2 regions of the Halomonas sp. FeN2 genome follow, and region 1 is predicted to be linked to the other one. Evidence: predicted binding sites of a transcription regulator. Region 1 holds the regulator's gene; the other holds the start of a gene.
What was found. Region 1 encodes sigma-54, which starts transcription at its own class of promoters, with help from an activator protein. Its sites were predicted from a motif close to TGGCACNNNNNTTGCTNT; they were not measured.
Positions count from the first base shown of each region.

Region 2: a site for sigma-54 is predicted at 2,326-2,343, ahead of KF947_RS09995 (amino acid ABC transporter substrate-binding protein). Genes of this name have one in related genera too.

Region 1 covers NZ_CP074200.1:4,348,871-4,356,078, forward strand. The annotation lists gene pmbA (metalloprotease PmbA) at 1-1,273, shown strand, start outside; gene KF947_RS19960 (HPr family phosphocarrier protein) at 1,290-1,559, opposite strand; gene rapZ (RNase adapter RapZ) at 1,605-2,537, opposite strand; gene KF947_RS19970 (PTS sugar transporter subunit IIA) at 2,625-3,095, opposite strand; gene hpf (ribosome hibernation-promoting factor, HPF/YfiA family) at 3,100-3,408, opposite strand; gene KF947_RS19980 (RNA polymerase factor sigma-54) at 3,506-4,921, opposite strand; gene lptB (LPS export ABC transporter ATP-binding protein) at 5,051-5,818, opposite strand; gene lptA (lipopolysaccharide transport periplasmic protein LptA) at 5,830-6,324, opposite strand; gene lptC (LPS export ABC transporter periplasmic protein LptC) at 6,342-6,911, opposite strand; gene KF947_RS20000 (KdsC family phosphatase) at 6,912-7,208, opposite strand, start outside.
Region 2 covers NZ_CP074200.1:2,192,559-2,199,766, forward strand. The annotation lists gene hemE (uroporphyrinogen decarboxylase) at 190-1,302, shown strand; gene speE (polyamine aminopropyltransferase) at 1,302-2,168, shown strand; gene KF947_RS09995 (amino acid ABC transporter substrate-binding protein) at 2,427-3,452, shown strand; gene KF947_RS10000 (amino acid ABC transporter permease) at 3,554-4,744, shown strand; gene KF947_RS10005 (amino acid ABC transporter permease) at 4,760-5,860, shown strand; gene KF947_RS10010 (amino acid ABC transporter ATP-binding protein) at 5,963-6,691, shown strand; gene KF947_RS10015 (RidA family protein) at 6,814-7,208, shown strand, end outside.

The sequences.
Region 1 (7,208 bases):
GCTGGCCAAGCGCTTGGGCGCGGATGCTGCCGAGGTGGGCGCAAGCGTTGACCAGGGCATAGGCGTTAGCGTACGTCAGGGGGAAGTTGAAACGGTTGAGTTATCCCGTGACCAAGGCATTGCCGTCACGCTCTACGTGGGGCAGCGTAAAGGCAGCGCTTCATCCACAGACGCCAGCAGCGCATCTATTCAGGCGGCGGTGGAGAAGGCGCTGGCAATTGCCCGCTACACCGGCGAAGATCCGGCGGCTGGACTGGCCGATGCATCACTCATGGCTACTGAGTTGCCCGATTTAAAAGTGCACTACCCCTGGGCGCTCACAACGGATGAGGCGATTGAGCTGGCGCTGGCCTGCGAGCTGGCGGGCCGCGATGTGGAAGGTATTTCCCAGTCGGATGGTGCGTCGCTCTCCAGCGGCGAAGGGGTACGCGTGTACGCCAATAGCCACGGCTTTTTAGGCACCCAAAAGGGCAGTAACCACTCTCTTTCGTGCATGCTGATTGCCCAAGACGCGGCCGGTATGCAGCGTGATTATGACTATACGTCTGCCCGCGACCCCAAGGCGCTGCGTGATCCTGCTGAGGTAGGGCGCGAAGCCGCGGTGCGTACGTTGCGCAGGCTCGGCGCTAAACGTCCGCCAACGGGCACCTTTCCGGTGCTGTTTGACCCGTCGTTGGCCAGTGGCTTGATTGGCCACCTGCTCAGTGGGTTAGCCGGCGGTGCGCTGTACCGTCAAGCTTCGTTTCTGTGCGACCGGCTTGGTACACCGCTGTTTCCCGACTGGTTCAGTCTGGAAGAGCGGCCGATGGAGGTCGGCGCCACGGCAAGCTCGCCGTTTGATGGTGAGGGCGTGCAAACGCGCAATAATCGCTTTATCGATCAGGGGCGCATTGCCAGCTATATGCTCTCGTCTTACAGCGCCCGTCGTCTCGATATGCAAACCACGGGTAATGCCGGTGGGGCACGTAACGTGCGTTTAGCGACGCCGCTGCAATCACGCGAGAGCCTGCTGCAAGAGATGGGGCGGGGTATTTGGGTAACTGAGTTGATGGGCCAGGGTGTCAACGGTGTGACCGGCGACTACTCTCGCGGTGCAGCAGGTTTTTGGGTCGAGAATGGCAAGGTGCAGTACCCGGTAGAAGAGTTCACTATCGCCGGAAACCTGGAGCGCATGTTTGCTGGCTTAGTAGGTATTGGCGATGACACCGATACCCGTGGCAGTGTTCACACGGGTAGCTGGTTGATTGATGCCATGACCGTAGCGGGGGACTAGCAGGCACAAGCGACGGCTACTGATCTTCCTCAAAGCGGGCGTCGAACAGCGCTTGAATCGCTTCAAGCGCCTGTTCGGCGTCATCGCCTTCGGCGGTGATTCTAAGCTCGGTGCCACAAGGTGCGGCAAGCATCAGCAGTGACATGATGTTGGCGGCGTCGGCAGCCTGTTGCTGTTTGTAGACGCATATTTTTGCCGTGAACTGTTGGCCGCATTTGACCAGTTTTGTCGCCGCGCGAGCGTGTAGCCCGCGTTGATTGGTAAGTGTAAGTATGCGTTCTGGCACCCTGGTTCCTTTTCGCCGAGTGGTGTCATTAATGGATAGACGCGCTTAAGAGGTCTCTGGCCGCTCGTTGGGTGTGGCAGCGCTGACGAGAGGAGCGGCCAACTGTTCGCTTAAGGTGTAATGCAGGCCAAGTTCGCGGTGGCGAAGCTGAACTTCGCCCATGCTAGGCGCTAATTTTTCCGCTAACTTCTCGACCATATAGACCGAGCGGTGCTGACCACCCGTACAGCCAATGGCGATAGTCATGTAGCTACGTTGGCTATTTTGGTAAGCGGGTAACCAACGCTCCAGCCAGGCCAAAATGTCGTCGCTCATGGCGTCAACGATCGGATAGCTGCTCAAAAAAGCCACGATTTCCGCGTCGCGGCCAGTGAACTGGCGCAGCGTTGGATCCCAGTAAGGGTTTGGCAGGCAGCGCACATCGAAGACCAGGTCGGCGTCTAACGGTACGCCGCGTTTATAGCCAAACGATTCCAGCGTTAACGTCAGCTTATCGCGCCGTTGATGCGCTACCTGGTCGGTAATACGGCGACGTAAATCGTGCACCGATAACCGTGATGTATCGATCAAAAGGTCGGCCAGGTCGCGAATATCCTCCAGCGTTTCCTCCTCTTTATTGATCGCCTCTTCCAGGGTCATCTCGCTATCGCGGGTCAGCGGATGGCGTCGCCGAGTAGCAGAGTAGCGCTCAAGCAGTATGCGTGCGTCGGTAGTTAGGTAAATCACTTGAAAGTCGATTTTACGCTGACGCAACTCCTCTAACAAAGAGGGTAGGCGCTCCAGCGCTCCCGGCAAATTGCGGGCATCAATACTGACCGCCAGATGGGTGCGATCGCCCTGGTCACGCAGTTCATCCACCAATGATCCCAGCAGCATAGCGGGGAGGTTGTCAATCGCGTAGTAGCCAAGATCTTCCAGCGCTTGCAAGGCGATAGATTTACCTGACCCGGAGCGGCCGCTAATGATCACCAGTTGCATAGAGTCTCTCTTTGCTTTGATCAAGCTGCGTTGAGGGTGGTGAGCGAATAATCTGCTGTGCTGTGCCCTGAACAGGCTTTCAGACCCTTAGGCCGCTGATTGCTCGCGAATTTTAGCGGTAATCAGCTCGAGCAGTTCGCGCTGGCTGGCTGCTTTACGCAGCTGCTGGCGCGTGTCCGCATCATTCATGATGGTCGCTACCTGCCCCAGTAGTGAGAGATGCGTGTCATCTGCCTCTTCGGGTACCAACAGGACAAATACCAGATCTACCGGATCGCCGTCGATAGCATCGAAATCGATTGCTTCAGCCAGCTTTAAAAACCCGGCGATAGGGGCGGTGCAGTGGGGGCTCCGCGCATGGGGAATAGCCACGCCGTTACCAATACCCGTACTACCTAAGCGCTCGCGGCCGATTAAACGGCTAAACACTTCTTGGCTGTCCAGGCTGGGGATATTTTGGGCAATAAAGGTGCTGTAAAACTCCAGCACCCTTTTTTTGCTACCCCCGGGTACGTCATACAGAACACGTTCCGGGGGGAGTATGGTTTCCAACGTCATTGAATTAACGCACACCAGCGCCTTGGGCGCGAGCTTGTGCTTTTTCCTTGTGTTTAACGAGTTGACGGTCGATTTTATCCGCTAGCGCGTCGATAGCGGCGTACATATCACTGTCTAGGGCTTCCGCATGTAAGTCAGCACCTGCTGCGTGCAGCGTACAGGCGGCCTGCTGGCGCTCTTTCTCCACTGATAAGGTGACTTGCACCGTAGTTATATTGTCGTAATGGCGCTCTACACGCTCAAGCTTTTCGTTGACATAGTCACGCAAGGCGTCAGTCAGTTCTACGTGATGACCAGTGATATTTACTTGCATTGACGTGCTCCTTATCCATCGGACTGTACTTCGATTGTAACCCTTTTTGCCGCGTTGCAAAGCCCTTGTCGAGAGTTTCCCTGAAACGTTAGCGAAGTTAGCGCAAACGGCGCCGTTCACTAGATGAGGGAATGCCCATGGCTTCACGGTATTTCGCCACCGTACGACGCGCCACTTGAATCCCTCCCTCGCCTAACAGCGTCACTAAGCGACTATCTGAAAGCGGCTTGCCGGGCGGCTCCTCTTGAATCAGTTTCTTGAGACGTGCCCGGATGGCAGTGCTGGAATGGCTATCGCCATCTTGACCGCTCACCTGGCTTGAGAAAAAGTATTTGAGTTCAAACACGCCTCGAGGTGTATGGATATATTTTTGCGTCGTTACCCGTGAAATAGTCGACTCGTGCATCTCGACGGCTTCGGCAATATCGGCCAGTATCAATGGCTTCATGGCTTCTTCACCGTGCTCCAAAAAGCCAATCTGGCGGGTAATGATTTCGCGACCCACACGCAGCAGCGTATCGTTTCGGCTAGAGAGGCTTTTGATCAGCCAGCGCGCTTCCTGGAGGTGTTCTTTGAGAAACTGATTGTCCTGGCTCTTGTCCGCTCGCTTAATCAAGCTGGCGTAGTCCGGCTGAATGCGCAGCCTTGGCAGGGCTTCTGGGTTGAGTTCTAAGTGCCAGCCTTCGTTATCGTGGCGCACGACTAGGTCGGGGGTAACATAGCTATCGTCGGTGTCGCCGTAAGCGCTGCCTGGCCGTGGGTCTAGGCTGCGAATCAGTAGGATGACGTCGGTCAACTGTTCGTCGTCGAGCCCTAGGCGGCGCTTCAGCAGGCGCATATCGTCTTTACCAAGCGCTTCGAGAAACTGCCGCACTAAACGGCGAGCGGGAACCAGCAGTGGCGTATCATCGGGGAGGGCGGCGAGCTGCAGCATCAAGCATTCACGCAGATCCCGGGCAAAGATGCCGGTCGGCTCAAACTGCTGGAGCTTGAGCAGAATGGTTTCCACTTCGCGTTGACTAAGCCCGTCAATGCCCTGGGCGCGCAGGCCTTCACGGATGTCGTTGAGCGGTTGGGTTAGGTAGCCGTTAGCGTCGAGCGCGTCGATTAAACTCTCCGCGACAAGCTGCTCGCGGGCGCTAAAATCGGTCATGGCAAGCTGCCATAGCAGGTGGCCATGCAGGCTTTGCCCTGCTGCCTGACGCTCAAAATCAGGGCCTTCGCTGCTGCTACCCCCCTGACTGCCCATATCTTGATAGGTATCTGACCAGTCGCTATCTACCGAGAGCTCAGTAGGGATGCTCTCTGACCACTCTTCTTCCTTAGGCTCGCTGACAGCCTGCTCACTAAATTCATCTTCCTGCTCCAGCATGGGATTGGCATCAAGTGCCTGCTGAATTTCTTGACGAAGATCCAGCGTAGAGAGTTGCAGCAGCGCAATGGCCTGCTGCAACTGGGGCGTCATGGTCAGCTGTGTGCCGATACGCAGTTGGAGAGAAGCTTTCATGACCATCTGAGAACCACTCGTTAATCAGAATGCTCCACCCTAGTGCGAGTGAGTGCTTGGCGCAAGTGCAATAAGCATGCCATTGGTAGTAAAGTTGTTTTAAAGCGCTATTTAGGGGCGATGAAGGCGAAACTGTTACAGACGAAAATCGGCGCCCAAATACACGTCCCTTACTTTTTGATTGGTGAGAATCGAAGCCGGCGAGCCACTGGCGATGATTTGCCCATCGCCGACGATATAGGCGATATCGCAAATATCCAGGGTTTCACGCACGTTGTGATCAGTAATCAGCACGCCGATATGGCGCTGTTTAAGCGCACGAATAATGCTTTTAATATCACCTACCGAGATGGGGTCAACGCCCGCAAAAGGCTCATCAAGCAGAATAAAAGCGGGCTCTGTGGCTAGCGAACGGGCGATTTCTACACGCCGGCGCTCGCCCCCTGAAAGGCTCATGCCCAGGTTGTCGCGGATATGGGTAATATGGAAGTCTTCGAGTAGCGCTTCCAGGCGCTGTTCGCGGTCGCTGCGACTAAGCTCTTTGCGGGTCTCGAGTATCGCCATAATATTATCGGCAACCGAGAGTTTGCGGAAAATAGATGCCTCTTGAGGTAGATAGCCAATTCCCGCCGCTGCGCGCTCGTGCATGGGGGCGCGGGTTAAATCCACATCGTCGATACCCACCTTGCCAGCGTCGGACTTGACTAGCCCAACGATCATATAGAATGAGGTGGTTTTACCCGCGCCATTGGGGCCCAGGAGCCCAACGACGCTGCCTTGGCAGATTTCCAAATTGATGTCTTTAACCACACGGCGGCGTTTGTAGCTTTTAGCCAGGTGGTGGGCATAAAGGGTTTTGTTCGGTGTAAGGATGTTGTTCGGCGTAGTGTCAGCAGTTGCCACAGCTTGACTCCCTATTGTTCAGGCTGAAGGGTCATACGTATGCGCTGGGGCTCGCTGCCGTCAACGTCAGAGCGTGCTTGAATCACTTCACGATCAATAAAATATTCAAGTCGCCCGCCGCTAAATTTGTCCTCCTGTTGGGTCAGTTCGGCTTGGTCAATTAACTCAACGCGGCGCTCGGCGACGTGATAAATAATCCGCCGTGCCCAGCCCTCTGTAGGGCCATCTTGCCCTTCGCCTTGATGGCGCAAGTAGGCGCGCTCTCCGGTGGCGGTTGCCGTCGAGAGTTCGCCCGCGTCGTTGCGTTCGATCTCTACCCGGTCGCCGCGCAGCTGCATTTCCCCCTGGCGAATGTCCACATCCCCAGTGTAAACAGCAGTCCCGGCCCGCTGGTCGAGATCCAACCGGTCGGCTTCAACTTCCACGGGAGCTTGTTGTGAAGTTTGAGCCAACGACGATACCGGCATAGCGAGTGCAAAAAGGGCTGTGTAGATAAGTGCTTTCATGGCGACTCCTCTTAAGCTTAAGGTTGCGTGGCCGGGGGGTGTATGCCGCGCACGTTATCAGTTAGGCGAACCCGGCTATTGTTAAGCCACACGTCCAAGCGTGAAGCGCTCATTTGCTGGGGTGGTTGCTGAAGCACGACCGGTGTTTCACTCCACGCATGCTGATTTAGGCCATCATAATGGAGTAGCTCAGTATCTAGCTGCCAGCCTTCGTCCGGTGCTATCAACTGAGCTGAGCCTGACAGTAGCAGAGCTTGGGTAGCAGTGTTGAGCGTGCCTACATCGGCACTCGCTAGCCATTGACGATCCTCATTGTCATACAGTACCGCTTCGGGCTCTTCTGTCCAGGTTTCGCTTTGCTGAGGCGTATGGATAAGGCGCGGTGTTTTCAGCGACTGCAAAACGTTGCCGTTATCGCCGAATAGCGTAATTTCAGCATTTTCCAGTACGTGGCCTGGTTCCTGGGCCTGCGCTTCCGGATCGATGCTGGTGCCTTGAGGCCCACGAGGGTCAAGCCATACCAGCAGGGCCCCTAGCGCTATTACTAGCCCGGCTAGCCAGAGGCGTACTTTAAAGCGTTTAGCCATTTAAGTGCGGCCGTGCAGATAGGTGTCGAGCACCGCGCCCCAGTGCCCTTGCGATTCAAGCAGCGTATCGCAAATTTCGCGCACGGCACCGTGGCCACCCAGGCGTTCGGTGATCCAGTCGGCGTGGGTGTGCATGTAGTCTGGCGCGTTAGGTACGGTAATGCCTACGCCGCAACGCTTAATAGCCGCTAGATCGGGTAGATCGTCGCCACAATAAGCCACCTGTTCCAGCTCGATATCGAGGCGCTGACAAAGCCCGCGAAGGGTGGCTAGCTTGTCTTCACAGCCTTGGTGGAC
Region 2 (7,208 bases), 2.2 Mb from region 1:
AAGAAGCTAAAATCGGCTTATTAGGCGAGAAAAATTGTCCGGGTGCGACGATTTTTGCCATCGTGTACGCCGCCCTAGCGCCTATCTTCAAGTACAATTGCTCCCATACGATCCCCAATACGGTTTCAAGTACGCTCCCAAGTACGGTTTCCAATACGATGCGGGCAAATTTCCTAAGAGCAAGTGTCTATGACCACTACACCTTTGCAAAATGATCGCTTTCTTCGCGCACTAGCGCGCCAGCCCGTCGACCGCACCCCGGTGTGGATGATGCGCCAAGCGGGCCGCTATCTGCCGGAATACCGCGCCAGCCGCGCCGATGCGGGCAGTTTTATGGATCTGTGCCGCAACCATGACCTAGCCTGCGAAGTCACCCTGCAGCCCTTGGAGCGTTACCCGCTGGATGCGGCCATTCTGTTTTCAGATATTTTAACCATTCCCGATGCCATGGGCCTGGGACTCTATTTTGAAACCGGCGAAGGCCCCAAATTCCGCAAAACGGTGCGCACTCAAGAAGAGGTTGCCGCACTCAGCGTGCCCGACGCCGAGCGCGACCTGGACTACGTGATGCGTGCAGTTTCCACCATTCGCCGCGAGCTGAACGGCCGCATGCCGCTAATCGGCTTCTCAGGCAGCCCCTGGACGCTGGCGACTTACATGGTGGAGGGCGGTTCCAGCAAGGACTTCCGCCATCTGAAAACCATGCTTTACGATACCCCGGATACCATGCACCAGCTGCTGGATACGCTGGCGCATGCGGTAACTGACTACCTGAACGCCCAAATTCGCGCGGGCGCCCAAGCAGTGCAGATTTTTGATACCTGGGGCGGCGCGCTATCTACCCCTGCTTACCTGGAGTTCTCTCTCCGCTACATGGAGCAGATCGTCTCCGGGCTGATCCGCGAGCACGACGGCCGCCGGGTACCGGTGATTTTGTTCACCAAAAACGGCGGCCAGTGGCTCGAGCATATCGCTTGCGCCGGTGCCGACGCGCTGGGTATCGACTGGTCTACCGAACTTTCCGACGCCCGCGCCCGGGTTGGTCATAAAGTGGCGCTACAAGGCAACCTGGATCCCAACGTATTGTTTGCCCGCCCCTCGGCTATCCGCGCCGAAGTGGCCCGGGTGCTGGAGAGCTACGGCCACGGCCCTGGCCACGTATTTAACCTGGGCCACGGTATCAGCCAATTCACCAACCCCGATAACGTCACCGCCTTTATGGAGGCGCTGCACGAGCTAAGCCCGCAGTATCACCGCGATATTCCGACTCACACCAATGCACAGTATTCAGGAGCCAATTGATGAGCGATTTACGCGACGACCAGTGGTTTACCGAAGTCTTTGACAGCCACGGCAGCGCTTTCTCACTGAAGATCTCTGAAAAACTCTTGGATGTGCAGAGCCAGTACCAGCATCTGGAGGTCTACGCTACCGAGACCTACGGTAACCTAATGGTGCTGGATGGCTGCGTGATGCTGACCGACCGCGACAACTTTCTCTACCACGAGATGATTGCGCATCCGGCGCTGTTTACCCACCAAGAGCCCAAACGGGTGGTGATCATTGGCGGTGGCGACTGCGGCACCTTAAAAGAGGTGCTGCGTCACTCGAGTGTCGAGAAAGTGACCCAAATTGATATCGACGAAGAGGTCACCAAGGCTTCTGAGCGCTTTTTCCCGTCGTTAGTGGAATCGAATAACGATCCCCGCGCCGAGCTGCTGTTCGCCGATGGCGTGAAGTGGGTGGACGATGCACCTGATGAGAGCATCGATGTGCTGATTATCGACTCCACCGACCCGGTTGGGCCTGCTGAAGGGCTGTTTAAAACAGATTTTCTCAAGCGCTGCCACCGTATCTTGAAAAGTGGCGGCGTGATGGTGCAGCAGAGCGAATCACCGCTTTACCACAGTGGCTCGATTATCCGTGAGCTGCGCAACGACATGCTAAAAGCCGGTTTTGACAGCGTTGCCACGCTACCCTTCCCGCAGCCGGTCTATCCCTCAGGCTGGTGGAGCGTGACGTTGGCGGGTAAAGCCACTGACGTAAATGCGTTCCGCGAGCAGGCAGCCGCTAACCACGACCTGCCCCTTGAGTACTATAGCGTTGACGCTCACCGTGGCGCTCTCGCCCTACCGCCATTTATGCGCAAGGCCTTTGCGGCCGAGTAACCCCACGCTTCACACCTGCCTGTATGTTACCGCCCACCTCAGCTCGCCCCATAAAGGTGCAAAGCGAGGTGGGCGGTAACCTTTTTTGCACCTAGACCTTCGTCTCGAATTCGTTGAGTAGCGTTGAAAAGCGCTGAATTAGCGCCTGTACCCCTGTTGGCATCTTCCTTGCTAGGTTTAGTGACATGCTGCGGCATGCAGAACTGTTTCAGTGACTGAATTTCAATAACCAATTTCAAGAACTTCGAGGGAAACTAAATGTTCAATAAAAAACACCTAGCGCTTCTGGCGTCCGCTGGCTCACTTAGCCTAGCGGGAATGGCGACTGCTCAAGCCGACACCCTGGAAGATACCATTGAGCGTGGCGCCGTTCAGTGTGGTGTGAGCGATGGTTTGCCGGGCTTTTCAGCACCGGATGACGACGGTAACTGGCAGGGCCTGGACGTTGATGTTTGTCGTGCAGTAGCAGCTGCGGTACTCGGTGATGCAGATGCGGTTAACTACATTTCACTCAATGCTGTTGAACGCTTTACCGCACTACAGTCGGGCGAGGTCGATGTACTGTCACGCAACACCACTTGGACGACTACCCGCGATACAACTCTGGGCCTGAACTTCACCGGCGTTAACTTTTACGACGGCCAAGGCTTCATGGTCGCCCGCGATCTAGGTATCACCGGTGCCGATGAGCTCGACGGTGCCTCTATCTGTATCCAGTCCGGCACTACCACCGAGTTGAACCTGGCCGACTACTTCCGTGCTAACGACATGGAGTTCAACCCGATTGTTTTTGATACTTCTGAGCAAACCGTAGGTGGCTATCAGGCTGGTCGTTGTGACGTGCTAACCTCCGATACATCTCAGTTGGCGGCGCTACGTATACAGCTAGACGATCCCTCTGCCTCGATGATCCTTTCAGACGTTATCTCCAAAGAGCCGCTAGGCCCTGTGGTTCGCCAAGGTGACGATCTATGGTTCAACATCGTGAAATGGTCACTGTTTGCCATGATTAATGCCGAAGAGTACGGCGTCACCAGTGAAAACGCTGAAGAAATGCTTAACTCTGAAGATCCCAACATCGCTCGCCTGCTGGGCCAAGACGGCAACTACGGCGAAGGCATGAACCTTGAAGCAGACTGGGCTTACAACATTATTAGCCAAGTCGGTAACTACGCTGAAAGCTTTGAACGTAACGTGGGTATGGACTCTCCGCTGGAAATTGAGCGCGGTGTCAACGCCCTGTGGAACGACGGTGGCTTCCAGTACGCTCCCCCGATTCGCTAAGCGTCTCGCTTGACCCCGGCCCGCCGCCCTCTACACAGATTTCTGTTTTAAGGGAATGGCGGGCCATTTGATTGACCTTCCGTGTAGCGGAGACGCCACCCATGTCTGTAAGACCCAACATTCGCCCCGCCGGCCACAAGCCGCCGTTTTGGCGAGACCGCGCTAAGCGCGCACTTATTTTTCAGCTCATTTTAGTCGCCGTTGTGGCGGCTTTCCTGATCTATATTATCGGCAATACCCAAGCCAACCTGAACGCCCGCGGCATCACCACTGGCTTCGGCTTCCTGGGCAACACAGCCGGCTTTGGTATTGGTCAAACCTTAATCGAATACTCTTCCCAGAGCACCTACGGCCGCACCTTTGTGATTGGCTTGCTCAATACGCTGCTGGTCGGTGGACTAGGGGTGCTAGCTGCTTCGATTATTGGTTTTATCGTCGGTATCGCACGACTATCGCCCAACTGGTTGATCGCCAAGTTGGCCAACGCTTATATCGAAACCTTTCGTAATATCCCGCTACTGCTGCAAATTTTCTTCTGGTACTTTGCGGTACTGCGTACCTTACCCAGTGCCAGAGAGAGCATGGCGTTTGGCGAAGCCATTTTCCTCAACGTGCGTGGGCTCTACCTGCCTCAACCGCTGTTTGAATCAGGGTTTGGACTGATTCCTGCAACCTTTGTGTTGGCCATCATTGCCAGCATTGCGTTGGTTATCTTGAACAAGCGCCGTCACGAAGCCACTGGCAAACGCCTGCCGGTTTTCTGGATGTCGCTGGTGATTATCTTTGGCCTACCGCTGCTGGTATTGGTCGCTACCGGTGTACCGGTGACCTGGGAGATGCCGGTACTGCGGGGCTTTAACTTCGGCGGTGGCATCACCATTATCCCTGAGTTCCTGGCCCTATGGCTGGCGCTGTCTATCTATACGGCCTCCTTCATTGCTGAGATTGTGCGCTCGGGCATCCAAGCCATTCCCCATGGCCAAACGGAAGCCGCCCAGGCGCTGAGCTTGCCACGCAACCTGGTTCTACGCCTCGTCGTCATTCCGCAAGCCATGCGCGTCATCATCCCGCCGCTCACCAGCCAATATCTTAACCTAATTAAAAACTCGTCCCTGGCCACCGCCATCGGCTACCCCGACCTGGTATCGGTTTTCGCCGGCACCACGCTCAACCAGACCGGTCAGGCCATCGAAGTTATTGCCATGACCATGGCGGTTTATCTGATCATCAGCTTGCTGGTGTCCATGTTCATGAACTGGTTCAACGCTCGCGTTGCGCTGGTCGAACGCTAGGCCGGAGGCAACCCCATGATTCACAATAAAGAAACCATACCTCAGCGCCCGGCCCCTAAAGGCACCATTGGCCCGATTGCCTGGCTACGCGGCAATCTGTTCAACGGCCCCATCAATAGCATTTTCACGCTATTGGGCCTCTACGTGCTGTACCTACTCGTGGTACCCACGGTTCAGTGGGCATTCATTGATGCCAACTGGGTGGGCGATAGCCGCGAAGACTGCACACAGGCGGGCGCCTGCTGGGTATTCGTTAACGCACGCTTCTCCCAGTTCATGTATGGCCTCTACCCCAGCGAGGAGTACTGGCGGGCCAATATCGTGTTCGCCATGTTCGCAGGCATTATTGCCTGGATGGTCATTCCGCGCCTTCCGTTCAAGCGCTGGATGGCGCTGTTTGCCCTGCTGATTTTCCCGGTGATCGCCTACGTACTGCTCCACGGCGGCTATTTTGATCTACCGCGGGTTTCCACCCACCGCTGGGGCGGCTTGATGCTGACGCTGCTACTGGCAAGCGTAGGGATGATTGGTGCGCTTCCTATCGGCATCGTACTCGCCCTTGGGCGACGCTCGAACATGCCCATCGTCAAAACCTTCTGCGTGATTTTTATCGAGTTTTGGCGCGGCGTGCCGCTCATCACCATTCTGTTTATGGCCTCGGTGATGCTGCCACTATTCCTACCGTCTGAACTTAGCGTGGATCGCCTGGTACGCGCCTTGATTGGCCTGACACTGTTCCAAAGTGCCTATATGGCCGAAGTGATACGCGGTGGTTTGCAGGCGATCCCTAAAGGGCAGGATGAGGCCGCCGCAGCGCTGGGGATGACGTATTGGAAGCGCATGGGGCTGATTGTGATGCCGCAGGCGCTAAAAATGATGATTCCCGGTATCGTCAATACGTTTATCTCACTGTTTAAAGACACCACCCTGGTCATGATCATCGGGCTGTTTGACCTGTTGGGCATAGTGCAAGCGGCGCTTTCCGACTCACGCTGGCTGGGCTTCTCGATAGAGGGGTATGTATTTGCCGCGTTCGTGTTCTGGATTTTCTGTTTCAGCATGTCGCGCTACAGCCAGTACTTAGAGCGCAAGCTAAACACCGGCCATAAGCGCTAGTTCGAGTTTAACTACGAGCGCCGCATCTCATTACGTTTTAAGTAGGATATCAACATGACACAAGCAGCCACCAACACCTCGGACACCAGTACTTCTGACCTGATGGTCGAGATGCGCAACGTCAATAAGTGGTACGGCGATTTTCACGTACTGCGGGACATCTACCTTGAAGTAAAACGCGGTGAGCGTATCGTGGTTTGCGGCCCTTCGGGTTCGGGTAAATCAACGCTGATTCGCTGCATTAACCACCTTGAAGAGCACCAGAAAGGTGAAATTGTGGTGGGTGGCGTACCGCTGACCCAAGACGTTAAGCGTATTGAGCAGATTCGTCGCAGTGTCGGCATGGTATTTCAGCACTTCAATCTATTCCCGCATTTAACGGTGCTGGAAAACTGCTGTATCGCGCCAATGTGGGTACAAAAGAAGCCCCGCAAAGAGGCCGAAGCGCTGGCCATGGAGTATCTGGAGCGCGTGCGCATTGCCGAGCAGGCGACTAAGTACCCAGGGCAGCTCTCCGGTGGTCAGCAGCAGCGTGTAGCGATTGCCCGCTCACTGTGCATGCACCCTGACGTCATGCTGTTTGACGAACCCACCTCCGCCCTCGACCCCGAGATGATCAAGGAAGTACTCGACGTTATGGTGGAGCTTGCGGAAGAAGGCATGACCATGATCTGTGTAACCCACGAAATGGGCTTCGCCAAAAAAGTGGCTGACCGGGTCATCTTTATGGATCAAGGTCAAATCATTGAAGAGAATGCGCCAGAGCCGTTCTTTAATGACCCGCAGTCTGAGCGTACCAAACTGTTCCTTAGCCAGATTCTGGGGCACTAATACACAGCCCAAGCAATAAAGTAGTGTGGATAAGTCAATCATCATGGGCCTCACTTGAGGCCCATGATGGTTAACAACTTTAAAAAAACAGCCAGTAAAAACAGTTAACTAAGGATAAAAGCATGATTGAAAAACTGTTTATCGACCGCGCGCCCCAGCCCATTGCGCCTTTTTCCCACGCCTGTCGCGTAGGTGATCTGGTCTTTATCACCGGGCAAATGCCGACGGTGCCAGAAACCAACGAGATGCTTTTGGGCACCTTCACTGAACAGACCCATCGGGTAATGCAAAACCTGGCGATTGTGCTGGAAGAAGTCGGCAGTGCCTTCGAGTATGTGGTTCAGTCCCGGGTGTTTATTACCAATATGGGCCACTTCGAGGAAGTCAATAAAGTCTACGCCAGCTACTTTCCACAGCCGCTACCTACCCGTACCTGCATCGGGGTGACCGGCTTAGCCGGTGGTGCCGATGTGGAAGTCGATATGATTGCCTGGATCCCGCCTGCGCAAGACGGCGC